DNA from 3 places in the Peribacillus sp. R9-11 genome. Region 3 is predicted to be linked to each of the others. Evidence: riboswitches for the same ligand, from Rfam matches in the RefSeq annotation. Region 3 holds a riboswitch; each other region holds the start of a gene.

Region 1 (6,865 bases), 1.3 Mb from region 3:
GTTTACGATAGTTTTCTAGATCACGGGTACCACTTGACCTTCCTTCGCTAGCTTCGATTACACGTTCTTTCAGTATGGTTTGTAATGTTGGATGATAACCAAAGTATTTCGCCAAAACAAATTCATGCTCTGGATATTGGTCTTGATAGCCTGTTAGCATATTCTCCATTCTCTCCATTAACACACCTGTGAAGAGGAAATATGGAAGCATCACTATTTTTTTGGCACCTAACCGAATACAGCGTTCAATGCCTTCATCAACAAACGGATCCGTAACACCCATGAAGGCATTTTCGACCCACTTCACATTTAATTTTTCCCACAATAATCGTGAAATTTTATAAATATCACTATTTGCATCAGCATCACTTCCACCTCGACCTATCAGCAATATTGCTGTCTCCGGATGTTCCAAAGATGTATCGAATCCAACTTCCTCAAGGCGATCTGTCAGAATCGTTAATACTTCCTGGTGAACCCCAATCGTTTGTCCATATGTGAATGTAACCGCTGGATACTTATTCCTTCCATCCTCTATTTCAGCTGGAATATGTAATTTTGAATGTCCTGCATGCAACAAAATAATCGGAATGACGATAACTTCAGTGGCTCCTCTTTTTATGCAATTGTCAATGCCTTGGGATATACTTGGCGTGGCAAATTCCAAGAAGCATGTTTCAATTAATAAAGAGTCGTCCATTGTTGGAATCATATTTTTAATAAAATGAATAACTTCGTCGTTTCCAGAAGCTAGTCTGCTTCCATGTCCTACGAATAATACTGCTTTCATTTGTTATCCCCCTCTTGATTAGTCTTCACAAGGCGCAGGCTCTATTTTTATTTTGGGAGCAATGTCTTGATATAAATAGCCCTGTATCTTTTTCGCCCGTTTGAAATATTTAAATAGTCGTTCATTAGGATGAGCATTTTGTTTATATTCGTTGACAATGTTTGTAATTAATTCAACTAGTTGATCCGGTTCAATTCCTTCTGCAACTGGTTGACCAGGATGAGCCGTTCTGCCAACAGGTTTCGCTCCAAGGAATAAATCAAATTTCCCTTTTCGGAAAACGATCCCTATATCATCCATCACTGCACTATAACAAGCCATTCCACACCCATTAAAACCAATGTTCAGTTCCTTAGGCATATCAATCCCACCAAGCACCCTCTGTATTTCATCCGCGTAAGGAATGGATTCCACTTTTTCACCATCACAGAAATCACAGGCTTTTAAAGTCAATACATCCCCAATTGGCGATAATAAAAAGTTTGCTGATTGCAATTTTCCAGTAATAACTTCTGGATCTGTTGTAGGAATCTTTAAAACGATTTTATGATTTGGCGTGTATTCCATCGTTCCCTTTTCTCCAACAACTTCTGCAAGTGTCATCATTTGTTTCGGAGTAAATTGCTTGTTCGCCACACCTGGGCTAACGGCAAGCTCGAATACCGACTCAATTTTTTGCTGAACAATCGGCGTAATTGATTGCTGAACTGTTTGACCCTTAACTCTTGTGAGTGCTTCCATTGCCACTTCAAAAGAAGTGCTCTTTTTTTCTGGTGCTTTTGTAAGCAATCCAACTCCGCCAGTCGACTCGGTGTACGCTTCCTGCATAGAACCTGTTTCTTGATCTAATGCCCAAGGTTCTGCTTCTTTTTGCAAGCGTTGATGCGGCTTCAATGGTTGCTTTTCCGAATTCAATGTATACTTTCTTTGATATCCACGTGGCGTGATGATTTTGTCATCATATAAAAAGGTAGATGAATTTCCAATAATGACGGTTGTTAGCATCCCTATATCGTGATTTAACATGTCTTTCAAATTGGTTATCACAATATCCTGACGATCGCGATAAGCACTTTTTACCAATCCGACAGGTGTTTCGGGCGAGCGGTAACGCAGTAAAATGTTCTGTGTTTCAACAATTTGCCTTGTCCGTCTACCGCTTCGAGGATTATAAAGTGCAATGACAAAGTCAGCCATTGCTGCAGCCTCCACTCTTTTGGCAATCAGATCCCAAGGCGTTAAGTGGTCACTGAGGCTGATGGTACAGGAATCATGCATGACAGGTGCACCAAGTAAAGACGCACATGAATTGATGGCAGAAATACCAGGAACGATTTCAATGGCTACTCCCGTTTCTTCTTTCCAGCCTTTTTCAATCAATACTTCATAAACCAGCCCTGCCATTCCGTATACCCCTGCATCACCACTCGAAATTACAGCCACTTTCTTTCCCAACTCCGCCTGTTTCACTGCTTCTTGTGCACGTGATACTTCTTCAGTCATACCTGTACTTATAATCGTTTGATCTGTAAGAAGGCCCTGTATGAGTTCCACATATGTTTTGTAACCAATGATGAAGTCACTTTCTTGAAGGGCTTCTACAGCACGTTTGGTAATATGTTCAAAATTCCCTGGTCCAAAGCCAACGACAAATAATTTACCGTTTGTACTCATTTAGACATCTCCTTTTACAACTTGTCTTTTGAAATTCCTGTTTGAGCTGGAAAATCTGGATTAGGAGTCATTTCTCCATTAGTAAATTGGTAAATCATCTGTGGAATGAACTTCTCATCATCGAGATTACGGACAATCTCTCGTCCAAAATCAGGTGAATCCACTCGATACCATGTCCCTTGAGGATAAGCAATCACAACGCAGGCATCCTTACACCTTCCGTTACAGCGAGTTCTAGTAGTATGAATTTTTTGATTCAGACCTTGTGAAGTAATTTCATCACGAATTGCTTGCGTTATTTCTTCGCCACCTTTTTTCATGCAACTGCTGCCGTTACAAATCAAAAGATGCGAATTTGTGCCTTTTAAGTTCCAAGTTGTCATCTTCTTCCTCCTAAATCTGAGAAAAGGCAAAATAAAAAACCTTAACTGTTAGAGTTAAGGTTTAAAAAAAACTATATGAAAAGGGAGCCTCCAGCAAGCAAAGTGAAACTCTCAAAATCTCCATAGTCCTTCTACCTTTCCCTCCGAAAAGTATCACACAATTTTAAAAGCAGGTTTCCTGGCTTACGCTTCAATTTACTTTTGTCCCTTCCCAGCTCTAGGCCAGTGGTTATCGACAATTTCATCAGCGTTACAGTAGCGGGGGCTGCATCGGATTCTCACCGATTTCCCTATTATCCCTTGCGTGTTCATACAAGAGCACTTTTAAATTGAAATATTTGGTTTTATAATAATATATTTCTAGTTAACTTTATCTATCATATAACAACTTTTTTAAAATTCAATAGTTTATTCCGACTGTTTTGAAAAGTTTAATGGTGAAAATCCAGCTTAATGCCTATCCTCACTGCGATTTTATCCTTCTCAAAAAAAATATGAATAGAGTGTAGATGGAATCATTGCTTTATGGTACAATAAACGAGAATTTTCAAAAAATTACATAAGTTTTATGGTGCTAGATTCCTCGGAATTTAGCTTAATAGGGAAGTCGGTGTAAATCCGGCGCGGTCCCGCCACTGTAAAGGGAAGTCCTAATACGTAATGAATAATCCACTGTCAAACGCGATGGGAAGGATGTATGAGGATGATGATCCAGAGCCAGGAGACCTGCCATGAAGCGTGAAACTGTTTACAACCTACGAGGATGGGTGTGCGGATCAGGCAGCTAAGCTAATATTTGTATTATGCTGCAAACTTACTGTTCATTACGCACTTCTTTCTTTTTGAGAGAAGTGCTTTTTATGTTGCCCGCCACTTCTCTTCTCAGCTTTAATCATTAAAAATAAAAGCGTTGAAAGGAGAAAAAATGAAAAAAGCCAATTGGAAAATACTTTATTTTGTCATTTTACTACTTTTCGTACCAAAGAAAGCAATGGCAATGCATATTATGGAGGGCTTCTTACCGATCGAATGGGCGATATTCTGGTGGGCTGTGACACTTCCATTTTTAATCTTGGGTTACCGTTCTATTAGGTCTAAAGTGAAGGAAAACCCAGAAACAAAAATGATGCTGGGTCTGTCCGGCGCATTCGTTTTTATTTTATCAGCCCTAAAAATCCCTTCCGTTACAGGAAGCTCTTCACACCCTACCGGCGTCGGTTTAGGTTCAATCTTGTTTGGGCCACTGGCCATGAGTGTCGTCGGTTCTATTGTTCTGTTATTTCAAGCTGTATTACTAGCTCATGGAGGACTAACTACGCTAGGAGCCAATGCCTTTTCCATGGCTGTTTGCGGGCCGTTCATTGCTTATTTTGTATTCAAAGGCGCTACTAAATTAGGTTGGTCCTTCTCTCTTGCTGTTTTCTTAGCAGCAGCTTTCGGAGATTTGGGCACCTATGTGATAACTTCTGTACAACTTGCTTTAGCTTTCCCATCGGAGGTAGGTGGATTCATGGCCTCATTCACTAAATTTTCAGGAATCTTTGCCCTTACCCAAATACCTTTAGCAATCAGTGAAGGTTTATTGACAGTCGTTGTCATGAATTTCTTGAAGAAATACAATCTAGGCGAATTGAAATTACTGCGAGTGTTATCTAAGGAGGCTCGTTAGCATGAAAAAAAGTTTATTGTTGCTTTTTCTAGTCGTCATACTTGCTATAATTCCGTTAATCACCCAACAAGGAACAGAATTTGGTGGAGCTGATGGAGTGGCGGAAGAAGCCATCACTAAAATCCAACCAGAATATAAGCCTTGGTTCAACAGTATCTGGGAGCCGCCAGGTGCAGAAACCGAAAGCTTATTGTTTGCTCTCCAAGCCGCGATTGGCGCCGGATTCATAGGATACTTCATCGGCGTTATGCGACAAAAAAATAAACAGTCCGTTCAAGAAAAGGACGAACAGGCAAAACATGTTACTCATAGATAAATACGCCTATTTCAACCGGCTAAAGCATGTACATCCTTTAGAGAAAATGATTTTTGCCCTCTCCCTTTTGTTGTTTTCTTTAGCAGTGAGGGATACGACCGTCTCACTCATCACCTTTACCGTGATGAGTGCTTTTATCATTTTCGGGGCAAAAATCCCAATCTCTTATTATCTAAAATTACTCTTATTACCTGGATTTTTTGTACTATCAGGTACAATTACCATCCTTTTTTCATTCGCAAGTAAATTCACTTCGATACCAAATGTATGGTGGTCCTGGAATTTCGGCAGCTGGCAAATATTTATCAGCGAAGACAGTATAAAAACGGTAATTGGTCTAATCGTTGTTGTATTAAGCAGTATCAGCTGTTTATATTTCCTAACCTTAACTACTCCCATCACAGTTATACTATATGTATTGCGTAAGCTGAAACTGCCTTCATTGCTGATTGATTTAATCGAATTAACTTATCGCTTCATCTTTATTTTTTTAGATACAGCTATGGCCATTCATCAATCACAGTCATCACGGCTTGGGTATAGTTCAGTGAGGAAGGGAATTCGATCTCTCGGGTTACTCATATCTTCCCTGTTTTTAGGAGTGTTTCAGCGCTCTGAACAATTAACGATGGCAATGAACGCAAGAGGGTATCAAGAGAATATTTCATTTATCGATGACTCTTACACTTATTCCTCTCGTAATTGGCTGATTACCATTGTAACTCTAGTAAGCTTATTCTTTATTTATAGATATATATAAATTGGGGGCAGTTCGATAATGGAAGAACATATTTTTAATATAGATGGCCTCACCCATCAATTCGCAGATGGGACGTTCGCATTAAAAGATCTTTCTCTTACTATTCAACAAGGTAAAAAAATTGCTTTATTAGGCAATAACGGTGCCGGTAAGTCAACTTTATTCCAACATTTAAACGGTCTATTAAAGCCAACAACAGGATCCATCAAATTTAAGGGAAAGAAATTAAAATATGACAGAAAAACATTATTACTATTACGAAAACAGATTGGAATCGTTTTTCAAGACCCGGATTCACAACTTTTTTCCGCTAATGTTCAACAGGATATATCGTTTGGACCGATGAACTTAGGTTGGGAAAGAGATGTCGTGCGGGAGAAAGTTGAATGGGCGATGGCCCAAACAGAAGTAACAGAATTGAAAGATAAGCCCACCCATTTTTTGAGCTTAGGACAAAAGAAGCGTGTTGCCATAGCTGGTGTGTTAGCCATGGAACCCGAAGTCTGGATCCTAGATGAGCCTACGGCGGGATTGGATTCTTATTTTTCCAAACAGATTATGGCTCTTTTGGATAACATCCATCTCCCTGATAAAACAATCATTTTATCAACCCATGATGTTAACTTAGCCTATCAATGGGCTGACGAAATCATTGTCATGAACGATGGAAAGGTCATATATCAAGGAGATCCTGTCACTATTTTTCATCATGAAGACCTTTTGTATCAAGCACATTTAGAAAAACCATGGATATTTGAAATGTTTCAATCACTTATTCAATCAAAGATATTCACAGAAAAAGACCCTGCCCCTAGAACGAAAGAAGAATTACTTCAAAAAATGGAGATTGAAAAGGTTAATTAAGAAGCAACCCCTAGCCTGTTTCATTAGGTCAAAACAAACTAGGGGATAAAATGGAGATATTCTTCACTATCCAGGTAATTGAGTCGGTACCCCAATACCTGGATAGTTTTAACCTCAGAGAAACACAAGTAGCTGCAAAGTATCACTCTTGAAAGCTCATGCAATGCCCTGGTATTTATCCCTAATTATTTTATTGGCTTTCTTCTTCAGCCTCTTCCCCTTTTATCTCTATATTCTTTCCGTCTACATCATCAACTATAGATTGCATTTCACCTTCCGTATAGGTATCCGAAACTTGCTCGTGGGTTTTAGCAAGCCCATAGGACAATGTATCCTTTCGTTTATAATCACTGACGTCATAAATTCTTCCAGCTATATCTAAAGAATCCTTTTTTGATTCCTTGCTATC
Region 2 (6,865 bases), 1.3 Mb from region 3:
TTCTTTGATTAATTCCCTAACTGCTTCTTGCTTAAATGAAATCCCTGTCGGATTATTAGGCGTACATAAAAAAATCGCGTCATATTCAGGTAATTGAGGAATCAATCGATCGAGATCTAGTTGCCACTCAGGTGCATCAAGTTGATGAAAGTCTACCTCGCATTCGGCTGCTAAACAAGCTTCTGCATATTCCGCAAATGCAGGCTGAATGATTAAGACCTTTTTATTGGCTAACCTGTTCGCTACCAACATTATTATTTCCGCACCACCGTTACCTACCAAAACGGATTGCTCAAGAAGCGCTTCTTTTTTTGCAATTAATTTTGTCAATTCAACGGCATGCGGATCTGGGTAATTTAAGATTCCTTCGAAGAATTCGGACCACCGTTCCTTTATACATAAAGGAGGACCCAATGGGTTGATATTAGCACTAAAATCGAGAACCGATTCAGGCATTTCAATTTCCAGCGCTTCGTAAAGATAATGCGGATTAGAGCCATGAGAAGGTAATGCCAAGCGTAAGTCCCCCTAACCAAAGCATCAGTAAAAATATAAAAGATGTCCGATGCATGATGGTAATCGTTTTTTGTATATGTATTGCTTCTAATGGAACAAGTGGAACGCCCATCCTAGCACGGTCAGAAACTACTCCTTTGTACATATTCCGGCCGCCAAGCTGTACACCCAAAATTGCAGCAACGCCTGCTTCACACCACCCACTATTCGGGCTTGGGTGCTTTTTCGCATCATTGAACAAAATCTTCCATCTAGCCCCCAAGCTATGATAGCTGGATTTCGAGCTTAGCAGCATCAAGAAACCAGTGAGGCGACTAGGAATCCAGTTCACGATATCATCGAGCTTAGCTGAAGCCCAGCCAAATTGTCCATATTTATCATTTTTGTAACCAACCATTGAATCGCAGGTATTAATTGCCCTGTACATCATCGCGAGTGGAGCACCGCCAATTGCTGCCCAAAACAGTGGAGCCGTAACTCCATCACTCGTATTTTCAGCTACGGTTTCTACAGTGCCTCTGACTATTTCGGATTCATCAAGATCAGCAGTATCACGACCGACAATATAGGAAAGCTTTAGCCTCGCTTCAGGAAAAGCTTGTTTATTCAGTGGATGACACACATCCATTCCTGCCTGCTTTAAGCCCTTCTGAGCAATCGTCGTAGAAATAACAACAGCTTCCCATAAAATTCCCGCAAGCGGATGGATAAGATAAGCTAAATAGACAGTTAGACCTGTTGCCAATAACACCAGTGTTAAAACAATTACCAGCATGAAGAGGCCATTTCGCTTTTTATGTGTACCTCTATTGAATGCATGATCCAACTTGCTTATCAACGTTCCTATCCATTTAACGGGATGTGGCCAATTTGGTGGATCACCTATTAATAGATCAAAGAAAAAAGCCAGTGTAACAGCAAAAAGGTGATGGTAAATCATAGTTCCTCAATCCGTTTCCGATTTTTCTTTATTGCTTCTACGGTACAATCATATACACCGCGACTGATCAACTTCCCTAGCGGAGTAATGGTGCCTGCATATTGAAGTGCCTTCCCTCTTTGGATTGCGGCAATCAAAATACTGTCTGTCGAAGTTCCTGTCGCCACTGTATTTGTCACCTTATCCAAAACACGCAAATCATGAAGCGCTTTTACTTTTGCCTCGGTCGCGGTGACAATGCTGTGGATAAAGGCCTCTTCTGCCAAGTGCCCATTTACAAAGATCCATGTATTTATGGTTCCTGGAGTGGAAATCCAAGAATGTTGGTCAGCTAAAGAGGCGTCGATGGCATTCCCTACTCCAGCCGTCACAATGATAAAAACCGAGAAATCATCATCTCTTAAAAACTTGAAGGCCACCGTATCGAGAAAGACAGCTGTCATCATTCCGACCGTTTCCTGCGGTTCAAAACCGTGTGTTTTTAAAAAGTCAGCCATTTCAGCAAAATGATCCTCGTAATTATAATCACGATGGACATGCCTATTCACGAAATGTTGATGCCAGCCCGTTCCTGAACCGGTCACACCAGAAGACATCGTTCTAAGCGGAATTGGTGAATTCAATTGAATTATTTCGTTGCCCACCGTCAAATAGGTTTCATCAATTTCCAAAGGTGCGAAATCACAGACATGCTTTTCCGGGACAATGAACATTTGCGGCTTCGGTAGGGCAGGATGCGGATGTTTTTCAATCGTCGTCCGGTATACCTCCTGGATCCGTTCCTGTTGGAGCACTTCATTCGGCACATTAATGACTTGAATTTGTCCTTTTTCAAGCAACATCAGCCGATCACAGTACAAGCCGGCCAAATTCAAGTCATGGAAGATTGAGATAACTGTTAGCTCCAGCTCCTTGGCCATTTTCCTCATTAAATCAAGAAGCTCCTTTTGATAGGAAAGATCCAAGTGGTTCGTTGGTTCATCTAAAAAAAGAATTTCCGGTTCTTGGGCAAGTGCTTGTGCCAATAAGACCCGCTGTCTCTCACCGCCTGATAATCGTTCAAAATGAAGATCCTGAAAATCCGCGACTCCCGTTTGCTTCATCACACGTTGGACAATCACCTCATCCTCAGAAGTCCAACTATGAAACCAGCCTGTTTGGTGAGCATAACGGCCAAGAGAAACAGTCTCTTTTACCGTATAAGAAAAGGCTAATGAGGAATGTTGAGGCAACACGGCTATAACTTGTGCAAGTTGTTTGGCCGAATACTCCTTCAAGTCTCTTCCCCTTATTCGTATGCTTCCTACCTTATAATCGAGAACCCCGCTAAGCATACTTAATAGCGTCGTTTTTCCGCTGCCATTTGGACCGAGAATCCCAAATAATTCCCCTTTATGTACGTCAAAAGAGACAGAGTCCAAAACAGCTTTATTGCCATATCCACCTGTTAACCCTTTAACTTCAAGCATGAATTCTACCCTTCTCTCCGTCTCTTTAATAAAATCAGGGCAAATGCCGGGGCCCCGATAAGTGAGGTAATTACACCAATCGGCAGTTCCGAAGGTGCAATAATCGTCCTTGCTACAAGGTCAGCCAAAATTAAAAATCCGCTTCCTACGAGCAAAGATAACGGCAACAAATGCTTATGATCTGGCCCCCAAATCCTACGAACCAAATGAGGAATAACCAATCCTACAAAGCCAATCGTTCCCGAAACAGCAACAGCTGCCCCAGTTAATATCGAACCAGCTATCAGAATCCACATTTTTCTCCGCTGAACATTCACACCCAAATGCTTTGCACGATCTTCCCCAAACGTCATCGCATTCAATTCTTGGGTATTCATAATCAAGATCAACGAACCAATGATAAAAAACGGCAAAATAATCGCGATATAATTCCAGCCGCGCATTGAAACGCTTCCCATCAGCCATCCGATGATTTGTCTTAATTCCTCGCCCGTCAACGCAATCATTAATGAGATGAAGGCACTTAAAAACGAGCTGAAAATGATTCCGGTTAAAATAATTGTTTCTACTTTCATCGATCGATCCATTTTTCTCGCAAAAGTTAGCACACAGAAAATCGTAAGCAATGAAAACATAATACTTAACGCCGGTAGGGTATATAAACCGATCAACGGCAATGATATATTCAAAAACAATGTCAATACAGCGCCTACTGATGCTCCTGATGAAATCCCTAATGTGTAGGGGTCAGCAAGCGGGTTCCTGAGCAGTCCCTGAAAGGCTGCCCCGGCAATCGCAAGCGAAGCCCCAACCAAACCTGCAAGTAATACACGTGGCAGGCGGATGTTCATTACGATATTCGTCAGCATCACATCTGGCTCAACTGAGATTGGTAAATGAAAAAATTCCTTGCCGATAATTTGTATAAGCGCGGGAATCGGTACTGACACCGAACCAAAGGAAATGCCAATCGTCATTGCGAAAAGCAAAAACAATAACGCAATCAAATAAGCAAACGCCCACTTAGTTGTCAAATAGGTTCGGATAGACTGATTTGGCAAGTTCCTCTACTCCCTCTATTAAGCGTGGACCAGAACGGGTCACTAAGTCAGAATGGACATCAAAGACTTGACCATCCTTAACAGCAGCTACATCTTCCCATCCTTTTCGGCCCGTCACTTCACTGATTGGATCTTTTGTATAATAACCATATGTTGTAATAATGACATCCGGATTTGCAGCAATCATAGACTCTTCGTCAATTTTCGCCCACCCGTCCAATTCGGCTGCTGCATTTTTCGCTGAAATTATGTTAAGCATTTCATTCATGAATGTATTTTTTCCAGGTGTATAAATATCCGGTGATGGCGAAACCTCTACTAGAACGGTTTTTCTTTCCTCATCCTTAACGGATTTAGCTTTTTCCTGAATTTTCTTCAGTTTCGTTTTCATATTCGCAACGATTTCTTTTGCCTTATCATGTTCTCCCGTTGCCTGTCCAATCATATCAATAGACTCATACACTTCGTCAAAGCTTTGTGCATCATTGACTACAAGGACATCTATTCCAGCATCCTTAAGCTGCTGCAATCCCTCATTCGAATTATGGGCACTGGATGCATGAGCAAGAACAAGATCAGGCTTTAAGGAAACGATTAACTCCGTGTTCATTTCCATTCCGCCAACTTTTTCAATTTCTTTCGTTTCTTCCGGGTAATTATCATTGTCGGATACACCAACAACCTTTTTACCCAAACCAAGTGCAAAGACCACTTCTGTATTACTTGGTATCAATGTAACAATTTTCTTTGGTTGTTCTTCTATCGTTACTTTTTCACCCGTTGCATCTTTTATCGTAATCGGGAAAGCTTGGTTTTCAGTATGATTCGTTTGTTGCTTTTCTTTCGTTCCTTCTTTTGATGTATCATTGCAACCAACCATCATACCTGCAGTTAGTAACATCACTAGAATCAGACCATAGATTTTCTTCATTTTACATCCCCCACAATCTTTTAATTCAATTTCCGACCACCTAAAGAAAACGCACCCTGAAGTGAAGAAGCGAATTTCAAAACAAAAGCATCTCCCGTCAAACGGAAGATGCTTGTATGGCAACAATATAATTACGGACTCAGAAGGTCTGCCACACACCTTCCCATCCGCGTAGGTTACAGGTGTACGAATCTTGGCAGGTCTCCTGGCTAATGGTCATCGTCAACGGCACCTTCCCATATCTCACATACAGTGGTACACAGCCGCTAACTCCCATTTACAGTGGCGGGACCGCGTTGGTATTTCACCAACTTCCCTTTTAAGTCATTAAGACACCAAATCGTTCATATGTATATAATTTTCACTGCTTTTCATTATACACTATGTAAGAAATGATTATTATATGATTTTTCAGACTGATTCCGAAATACCTTGTCTTCAATTAATAACGTGATGCATTTTCAATCAGCGCTGCAAATCCATCGACTGATAATCCGGGTGAAATCCGAACTCGGTGCAGTGCATGCATCCCTTGGTCCCTTGAAGCTCCACCAGCTTCGGTGGTTACTGCCATCTTGTATCCAGCTTCTTCTGACAACCTAAGGCTCTCCTCGTTATACCGACCAACAGGATATGAAAGTACTGTCGTGTCCTGTTGGAGAATACGATCGAATAAATCCTTTGACTGTACCATTTCAGCTTCCTGCTGCCCTACCGTCATACGGTTAAGCTCAAGATGGTTGATAGTATGACTTTCAATAGAAATCCCATTCTCGCTCATCTCCACCATTTGTTCTTCCGTCAGGTGATGACTTTTTTCAATAGATTTCCCGATCATAAAAACAGTAGCTTTCATATTATATTCTTTTAATATAGGAAAAGCCTCCGTGTAATTATCTGTATAGCCATCATCAAAAGTAAGCCAGACACACTTTTCACTTGGCATCCGATTTTCCGTTAAAACAAGAAATGCTTCCCTAGGGGATAATGTATAGTAATCATTCTCCCGAAGCCAGTTCATTTGTGATTGAAATTCCTCTCTTGGTACCCGAAGGTTATTACCTTCAGAAATACTATGATACATCAATATTGGAAGTTGAACCGTGGACTCGGCTCTTATCCAGTTTCTCGTATCGATCTGTTCAGGATATAATCTGTCCTCCGAATTCTGCCCGACGTCATTCTCCGCTGCTGCAACCACTTCAATGTTATCTTCCGCAATCGGTGCAGCCGTCTTTGTACCTATATTCTCTAAAACCCCTTGTGAGCATGAAGGCAAAATTAAAATTCCCAGCAATGCTACCATCAATAAAACTCTGTATTTTCCCACTATCATTCTCCTAATTTTTTCTAGCATAATAGTACCAGAAAACTAGTAAATAATAAAGTATTCCATTTAGCGAAAAAAAAGGCAACCCGGTGGCTGCCTTTTTTTAACTAGTAAATCGACAAGTATTTTGATCACGCGGAATGCCTAAATCTTTCGGCACCATCGTTTCAATAAAAAAGTTCTCATCTTCTTCATAAATAATCTTCTTCATTTCAATTCCGAAGTATTCCTTCATCCGGGATTCTGTCATGACTTCCTGGACTTCTCCGTAAACGACCGGCTTTTGTTTGGCTGTCATTAACACATGGTCAGCAAGGAAAAACGCATGGTTTGGGTAATGCGTGTTTATGATACAAGAGATTTTCTTTTCTTGTGACAAACGCTTTAATGTCTGTAAAATCACAACCTGCTTTTGAACATCAAGATGGGATTCCGGTTCATCGAGAATGAGCACTTCCGGGTCTGATACCAGCGTACGTGCAATCAACGCTAGTTGCAACTCACCACCACTGACTGTATTGCAGGACTTCCCAGCAAGATGGCCAATCCCTACAGTTTCCAGGGCTAGGTGAGCGGCTTCACGGTCCTTCACGGAAGGCTGGGCAAGCGCACTGATGT
Region 3 (6,865 bases):
AGGATATTGCTCCAGCTAATGTATCGGCCTTGAAAAAGCCGATAAACGTTTCATTACAATTTAAAAATTGGTCATAAGTTTCTAATAATGGGGGAATATCGGTAAATTCAATAATATCTGCTTCTATCTGATAGGCTTTTTTCTGAAGCATAAAAAGCTGTTGTCCATAATTAGAGTCTAGAACTTGAATTTTTTTTATCAAATAATCACATCCTTTAGTTACATTATAATAGATGATGACGAGGAAGATTATTGTTTCTAATCAGTCTATGTTATAATCGACAAACAATATGAACTAATGAAATGAGGAAGAAATTTGTTAACATTTGAAGAAAAATTGAGCATTATTGAAACTTTTCCTGAATTACAGAGGAAAGATGTTTCACTGGGCCGTGTGAATTTCCACTATCTAGAAAGTGTCCAAGAGAAAAAGATCGTCGTTCAGCACCTGCATCCAAATGGAAATGGATTCGTATACGCAGGGCATATGAGAAAGAAAGAAACTGACCGTAAAGGATTTATCAATATACGTGACTATACTGAAGAGGAATTAAAAGATTTGATTCAAAAAAGCATAGCTTATCTATCCGAACCTCCGATTGAAATCGAAGAAGAAGAAGTAAACGAGTTCGCTAGGTTGGAAGGAACATGGATTGGACTTGAAAAGCAGGAGCTTTCGCTTGTAAGAGAAGATCAACTCTGGAACGTATACTCTGGATCGAATTTGGAGGAGTGTTTCGAGAGCCCGATTGAGGCAGAGCGCTATTTACTGGACGAAGGTTTCCGCCAAAGCAAGAAGAGAAAAATGTAGAATTTTAGGATAATTTGTCGTTGGAATTACAGCGATAATCTTGTTTTTTTTTGATTTTACATGATATAATATAAGTAATTATTTTTGTTCGGAATAAGTTTGATAGATGGATTTACCGTTATAGGATTCCTCTTGAAACATTATCCAGAACCAAAAATAGTAATAAAATGGATTTTTCCAAACACAGGAGGAACTATCATGGTACAAGGTAAAGTAAAATGGTTTAACGCAGAAAAAGGTTTCGGTTTCATCGAAGTTGAAGGCCAAGACGATGTATTCGTACATTTCTCAGCTATCCAAGGCGAAGGCTTCAAAACTCTTGAAGAAGGCCAAGAAGTTTCTTTCGAAATCGAGCAAGGCGCTCGTGGACCACAAGCAGCTAACGTTCAAAAATAATTGAACGCTTATAAAAAAAGACTCCGATTCTGGAGTCTTTTTATTTTTCCTCTGAAAAGAAAAAATTTTTAATCCCCTTTTCTGTTGGCTATTTCCTTAAGTAATTTATCCAATTTTTCTTCGATCCGTTTAGAACGATTAAAATGCTGGGACAGGTTAATTACTAAAAATATTAAGATTACTGCAAACAATAGCATAAAAAGTATGGGGAGTAACTGAGCGATAGTATCAGCCATAGGGTTTCTCCTTTTTTCTTCATTATATACCATTATTATCCTTAGTATGATGCAGGGATTAAATGATTTTCATAATCAGGATTCTGTTTTTTACTAATTAACGAATGAAAGGGATATGCATAATCGCATATCCCTTTCATTCAGTTCCTAAATAAAGAGGTGAACTTTTGAAGTCTTGGCAAGTCTGATTCTTGATACATTTGTTCGATTTTTAAAGTCACCAATAACTGGCTCTTTGCAAATAGCATGTCCCGAAAATGATCGACCGCTCCGCAAAAATGATTGTAATTGGTTTCTCCTGTCCCGAAGACGCCTGTCTTTAGATGAGAAATCGGTAATTGCTCTAGTTCCGCATAAAAGGCAGCTGTTTTGGCAGGAAGCTCTCCATTACCCCATGTATAGGTACCGATGATCAATGCATCATATTCTGGCAATATACCGGTATCAAATTCGCTAGTTCGAAAAAGTTCTGCTTCTGGCAAAAGGGAAGCAAGGGCTTCAGCTAGTGCTTTTGTATTGCCGCCCGCCGAATGATAGACAATTGCAATTTTATAGCTCATCGAACCCATTGCTAGCATTTACTTGACTGTATGTTCTTGATTTTTGTTCAAAGAAATCAGTTTTGGTGAGGCCAATAGATTCGTCGTCGAATGTTTTAATCCATGGCATCGGGTTCTCACTATACTCTTGATACAAGTTTTCAAGTCCTAGCATACGCAGTCGTTTGTTGGCGATGTACTCGATGTACTCGTTGAATTCTTCCAAGTCGAGATCTGCTTTGGTTTGTATATCCTCAAGCATATACTCAGACCATTCTTTTTCAAGTTCAACTGCTCTTTCAATCGTTGTATAGATGAACTTCGTGTTTTCTTCATTATTTAACTCCGGGTATTCATACATCAAGATTTGTACGAGCATTCCGATGAAATCGAAGTGAACCATTTCATCGCGATGTATATAGGAAATCATTGTAGCCGAACCAGTCATTAGGTTTTGACGCCCTAAGTTGTAATAGAAGGCGAATGCCAGGTAGAAATAAATACCTTCGAGGTTCGTGGAATGGATGAGTGCTTCAAATAAGTGTTGAGGACTAGGATCGTCCACAAACGTTTGATAGGCATCCACAATCGGTTGATTTCGCTTTATCACTTCCGGGTGTTCTTTAATGCGGTCGAAAAGTTGTTTTTGCTTGCCTACCGGAATCAAGGAAGCAAGGATATAGGAATAAGATTCATTATGAATAGATTCCTGCTGGGCCATGTTGGCCAGGATCGCTTTTGCTGCCGGGTCTTTGATGTAACGAAGGATTTCCACTAAAGTCGGCGTTTGAAGGCTGTCCATTCCTGCAATCATTGTAAGGATATCAAGGAAAGCATCCTGGATATCTTCATCTAATTCGCCCCACTGCTTTTTATCCTGAATCATGTTCACGCTCGAAGGCTTCCAAAAGTTATTTATGAGTTGTGTATACGTATCATAGAATTTTTCATACTGAATATCGTTCCAAAGGAGAAAGCCTGAAGCTTCCCCTTTGAATACGCCCGTTGCTTTAGTTGGATGCGTAGGTTCGAGCATCCGGATTTTTTTGATATGATTGGTCATTCGTAAAACTCCTTTAAAAATAGATTACTGATTTGATCGTTAACTTGAGCAACTTTCGCAGGCATTATCATATTCAGATGAAGTGGAACGAACATAATATGTTGATTTCAATCCGCTTTCCCATGCTGTTAAATGGATATCCAATAGAACTTTAGCCTTGATTGTGTTGTGGACATACAGGTTAAAGCTGATAGCTTGGTCAATATGACGCTGACGGGCTGCATTTTGTCTGATGCTTTCCAGTTGGTCCAAGTTAAATCGTGTTTTTTTATAATACTCATACGTATTAGGCGTCAATCCGGGTGCTGTCACTTTGAATTTGAAGTTTTTCTTTTCTTCATAAAATTCAATTTCATATAAGGGATCGATTCCATCAGTGGAGTTACCGATTTTAGCCGTTGATGAATTAGGTGCAATGGCCATTAAATATCCATTACGGGTACCGTGTAGCTGCACATTTTCTTTTAAATCTATCCATTTTTCATCGGTATAGTCACGAAGTTCGAAATATTGGCCTGTATGCCAATCAGATCCTTCAAAATATGGGTACGTTCCTTTTTCCTTAGCCAATTCATTAGACGCTTTGATTGTTAAGTAAGCAATTTTTTCGTATAAAGTATCAGCATATTGAACGGCCTCATCTGATTCCCAATATATATTCTGGGTGGCAAGTAAATGATGCCATCCAAATGTTCCTAAGCCAATTGCCCGGTAACGCTTGTTTGAGATGGATGCTTGCTTGACCGGAAGACTGTTCACATCAATGACGTTATCGAGCATGCGGATCTGAATCGGAATCAATCTTTCTAATACATCGCTACTTACCGCGCGAGGCAGGTTAATGGAAGAAAGGTTACATACAACGAAATCGCCGCTTTTACGAACTACAACTACATCGCCATCTTCAGTTTCGTATTCATCCGTGATCGTTGAAGGGCTTAAGTTTTGAGCAATCTCTGTGCAAAGGTTGGAACAATAAATCATTCCTTTATGTTTATTAGGATTCTTACGGTTCACTTCATCACGGTAGAACATATACGGTACGCCTTCTTCTAGCTGAGAAATCATAATGCTCTTCATAATGTCCATCGCGTTGATTTTTTCAAAGCTATAGCTAGGAAGTGTGCCATTTTCCGCAGCCTCCACAGCGTGAGCGTAATGATTTCTGAAGCTTCCTTCGCCTTTTTTCTCGTCATAAAAATCTTCGAGTGAGAATCCAAGGGTTTGCTTTACGGTATGTGGGTCGAAAAGATACCATTCTTTCCGATCGCGTACGGCTTCCATGAACAGATCAGGAATACATACACCTGTAAAAATATCATGAGCTTTCAACCGGTCATCACCGTTTTGTGTCTTTAAGTCAAGGAAACTCATGATATCTTTATGCCAGGCATCCAAATAAATCGCGATTGCCCCTTTACGCTGGCCCAATTGATCGACGCTGACAGCAGTCTGGTTAAACAAACGGATCCAAGGGGTCGTGCCTGAACTGTTTCCAGAAAAACCACGGATATCAGAACCAAGTGAGCGGATTTTACCGACATAAAGTCCTACACCACCGCCGAATTTAGATACTTTAGCGGCATCGTAGTTGGATAGATAAATGCCATCAATAGAATCTTCAATCGCGTCAATAAAGCATGAACTTAACTGACCGTGAGTTTTTCCTGCGTTTGATAGGGTAGGTGTCGCGACGGTCATATACAGATTGGACATCGCCCAGTATGCCTCTTTGACAAGTTGCAGGCGGTGTTCTGTTTTTTCCATTCTCATAATTTCCATAGCGATGATCATGAAGCGCTCCTGAGGCAGTTCGTAGACCTTGTCTTTTTTCGGACGGGCTAGGTAGCGGTCGTTTAATAAGTAGATACCGATATAAGAAAATAGTTTATCTTTTTCCGGATCGATCACTAAGCCTAATTCTTCAATTTCTTCTTTGGAGTAAGAGTCGAGTAGTTCGGGTTTATAAATCGGGTAGCGTTCCCCCTCTTGCTGTTGAGAGAGTCCTGCGATTAATTCATAGAACGGTCCGTAGCTCACGCCCTCATAACCGCGATTCGCTTGTGCATCCCTGTACATCGTATTCAAAAGTTCTGCCGCAGCAACAAACGTCCAATCTGGAGCATCTATGTCTACACTTTCGAGAGCAAGCTGGATCAGTTTTTTTGAAGTTTGTTCTTCTGTTGAGTCACTTTTACGATCTAGCCATTTTGTAAAACGCTTTTTGAACTTTTCCATATCTAGCCGGCCTTCGAATTCCTTGGATAACATCTCAAGCTGGATAGAACTTGTTTCTGTGTCATTTTTCACTATAGTAGAGTTATATGTTTGAGTCATGAATAATCCTCCTTGTAAACTTCCATTAAATAAAAAAATCCGCCCAATAAATTGAGCGGATCAAACGATAGAATAAAAGAGCCATGAAAAAATAGCCGTTATACTATCGTTTCATCATCTCAATCCCCGAAGAATAAGAAACGTGAAAAATCCAGGCAGGTCTCCTGACTCATGATCATCCTACTTTGAGTTCTTCCCGTATAAAGAGATATACAGTGGTTTTCTCATTTCGTCACATTTACAGTTGCGGGGACAGTTCCGGGTTTACACCGGATTCCCTTTTCAGCCATCACTGGCACCTTGGATTACAAATAATTCTATATATAGTTATGTGTGTTGTTTTTAATATCAATATCTAGTATTTCTGCTTATATTATCGTAATCCATATGAGACGATAATTCAACTAATATATTTGATAAAAACCAATCCTTATCTATTGACAAAGTGAGGGGAGAGGGAAAAAGAGTGAAAGAATTAATAGGGAAATGGGAAATTCAAACGCTGAATGTAAGAGATTTTATGTTAAAATAAAGTGTATAGTAAAGGTGGCTCTCCCTTATTGTAAAGATGGGGGTTCCCGGAAAAATATTTATTAAAAAGGAGAAATAATCTTGGAAAAAGTATTAGTTTTTGGACATAAAAACCCAGATACAGACACAATTTGTTCAGCTATCGCTTATGCGGATCTGAAAAAACAACTAGGTATCAATGCTGAACCTGTTCGTCTTGGTGAAGTGAATGGTGAAACTCAATATGCATTAGACCAATTCAAATTCGAAGCTCCTCGTCTTGTAGAAAAAGTGGCAGGGGAAGCGGATGGTGTGATTTTAGTTGATCACAACGAACGCCAGCAAAGTGCAGAAGACATTGACCAAGTCCGTGTTTTAGAAGTTATCGACCACCACCGTATCGCTAACTTTGAAACAAGTGATCCTTTATATTACCGCGCAGAACCAGTTGGCTGCACGGCAACTATTTTAAATAAAATCTATAAAGAAAACGGTATTGAAGTGCCTAAAGCAATCGCAGGTCTAATGCTATCTGCCATCATTTCCGATTCTTTATTGTTCAAATCTCCAACCTGCACAGAGCAAGATGTTGCAGCAGCAATGGAATTAGCGGAGATTGCCGGAGTAAATGCTGAAACATATGGCTTAGAAATGTTAAAAGCAGGCGCTGACCTGAGCGACAAAACAATTGCCCAGCTAATTACTCTTGATGCAAAAGAATTCTCTATGGGAACTGCGAAAGTGGAGATTGCTCAAGTCAATGCTGTGGATCCGAACGAAGTTCTTGCCAAACAAGCTGAATTAGAAGCAGCTATTGAAGCTGTTATTGCTACGAAAGAATTAGATTTATTCTTATTCGTTGTAACGGATATTTTAACAAATGATTCTGTTGCCTTGGCTCTTGGGAAATCAACGGAAGCAGTTGAAAAAGCTTATAACGTTACATTGAGCAACAACATTGCCGTCTTAGAAG

The links. A riboswitch is a leader RNA that binds a small molecule or an ion and turns the genes downstream of it on or off. The one in region 3 is predicted to bind cobalamin.
Region 1: another riboswitch for cobalamin. It lies ahead of RE409_RS12200 (energy-coupling factor ABC transporter permease); the one in region 3 lies ahead of RE409_RS05645 (ribonucleoside-diphosphate reductase subunit alpha).
Region 2: another riboswitch for cobalamin. It lies ahead of RE409_RS27080 (ABC transporter substrate-binding protein); the one in region 3 lies ahead of RE409_RS05645 (ribonucleoside-diphosphate reductase subunit alpha).

What each region holds. Positions count from the first base shown of each region.
Region 1 covers NZ_CP133763.1:2,508,368-2,515,232, reverse strand. Annotated here, with positions in the region: gene RE409_RS12215 (sirohydrochlorin chelatase) at 1-790, opposite strand, end outside; gene cobJ (precorrin-3B C(17)-methyltransferase) at 809-2,464, opposite strand; gene RE409_RS12205 ((2Fe-2S) ferredoxin domain-containing protein) at 2,479-2,847, opposite strand; cobalamin riboswitch at 2,998-3,188, opposite strand; cobalamin riboswitch at 3,400-3,596, shown strand; gene RE409_RS12200 (energy-coupling factor ABC transporter permease) at 3,773-4,516, shown strand; gene RE409_RS12195 (energy-coupling factor ABC transporter substrate-binding protein) at 4,518-4,832, shown strand; gene cbiQ (cobalt ECF transporter T component CbiQ) at 4,816-5,592, shown strand; gene RE409_RS12185 (energy-coupling factor ABC transporter ATP-binding protein) at 5,611-6,456, shown strand; gene RE409_RS12180 (YozQ family protein) at 6,647-6,865, opposite strand, start outside.
Region 2 covers NZ_CP133763.1:5,568,154-5,575,018, forward strand. Annotated here, with positions in the region: gene cobD (threonine-phosphate decarboxylase CobD) at 1-516, opposite strand, end outside; gene cbiB (adenosylcobinamide-phosphate synthase CbiB) at 491-1,456, opposite strand; gene RE409_RS27070 (heme ABC transporter ATP-binding protein) at 1,453-2,925, opposite strand; gene RE409_RS27075 (FecCD family ABC transporter permease) at 2,931-3,986, opposite strand; gene RE409_RS27080 (ABC transporter substrate-binding protein) at 3,949-4,917, opposite strand; cobalamin riboswitch at 5,095-5,272, opposite strand; gene RE409_RS27085 (polysaccharide deacetylase family protein) at 5,360-6,223, opposite strand; gene RE409_RS27090 (ABC transporter ATP-binding protein) at 6,351-6,865, opposite strand, start outside.
Region 3 covers NZ_CP133763.1:1,169,964-1,176,828, forward strand. Annotated here, with positions in the region: gene RE409_RS05615 (GNAT family N-acetyltransferase) at 1-202, opposite strand, end outside; gene RE409_RS05620 (hypothetical protein) at 317-811, shown strand; gene RE409_RS05625 (cold-shock protein) at 1,010-1,207, shown strand; gene RE409_RS05630 (hypothetical protein) at 1,276-1,443, opposite strand; gene RE409_RS05635 (flavodoxin domain-containing protein) at 1,584-2,003, opposite strand; gene RE409_RS05640 (ribonucleotide-diphosphate reductase subunit beta) at 1,993-3,045, opposite strand; gene RE409_RS05645 (ribonucleoside-diphosphate reductase subunit alpha) at 3,085-5,382, opposite strand; cobalamin riboswitch at 5,519-5,700, opposite strand; gene RE409_RS05650 (manganese-dependent inorganic pyrophosphatase) at 5,995-6,865, shown strand, end outside.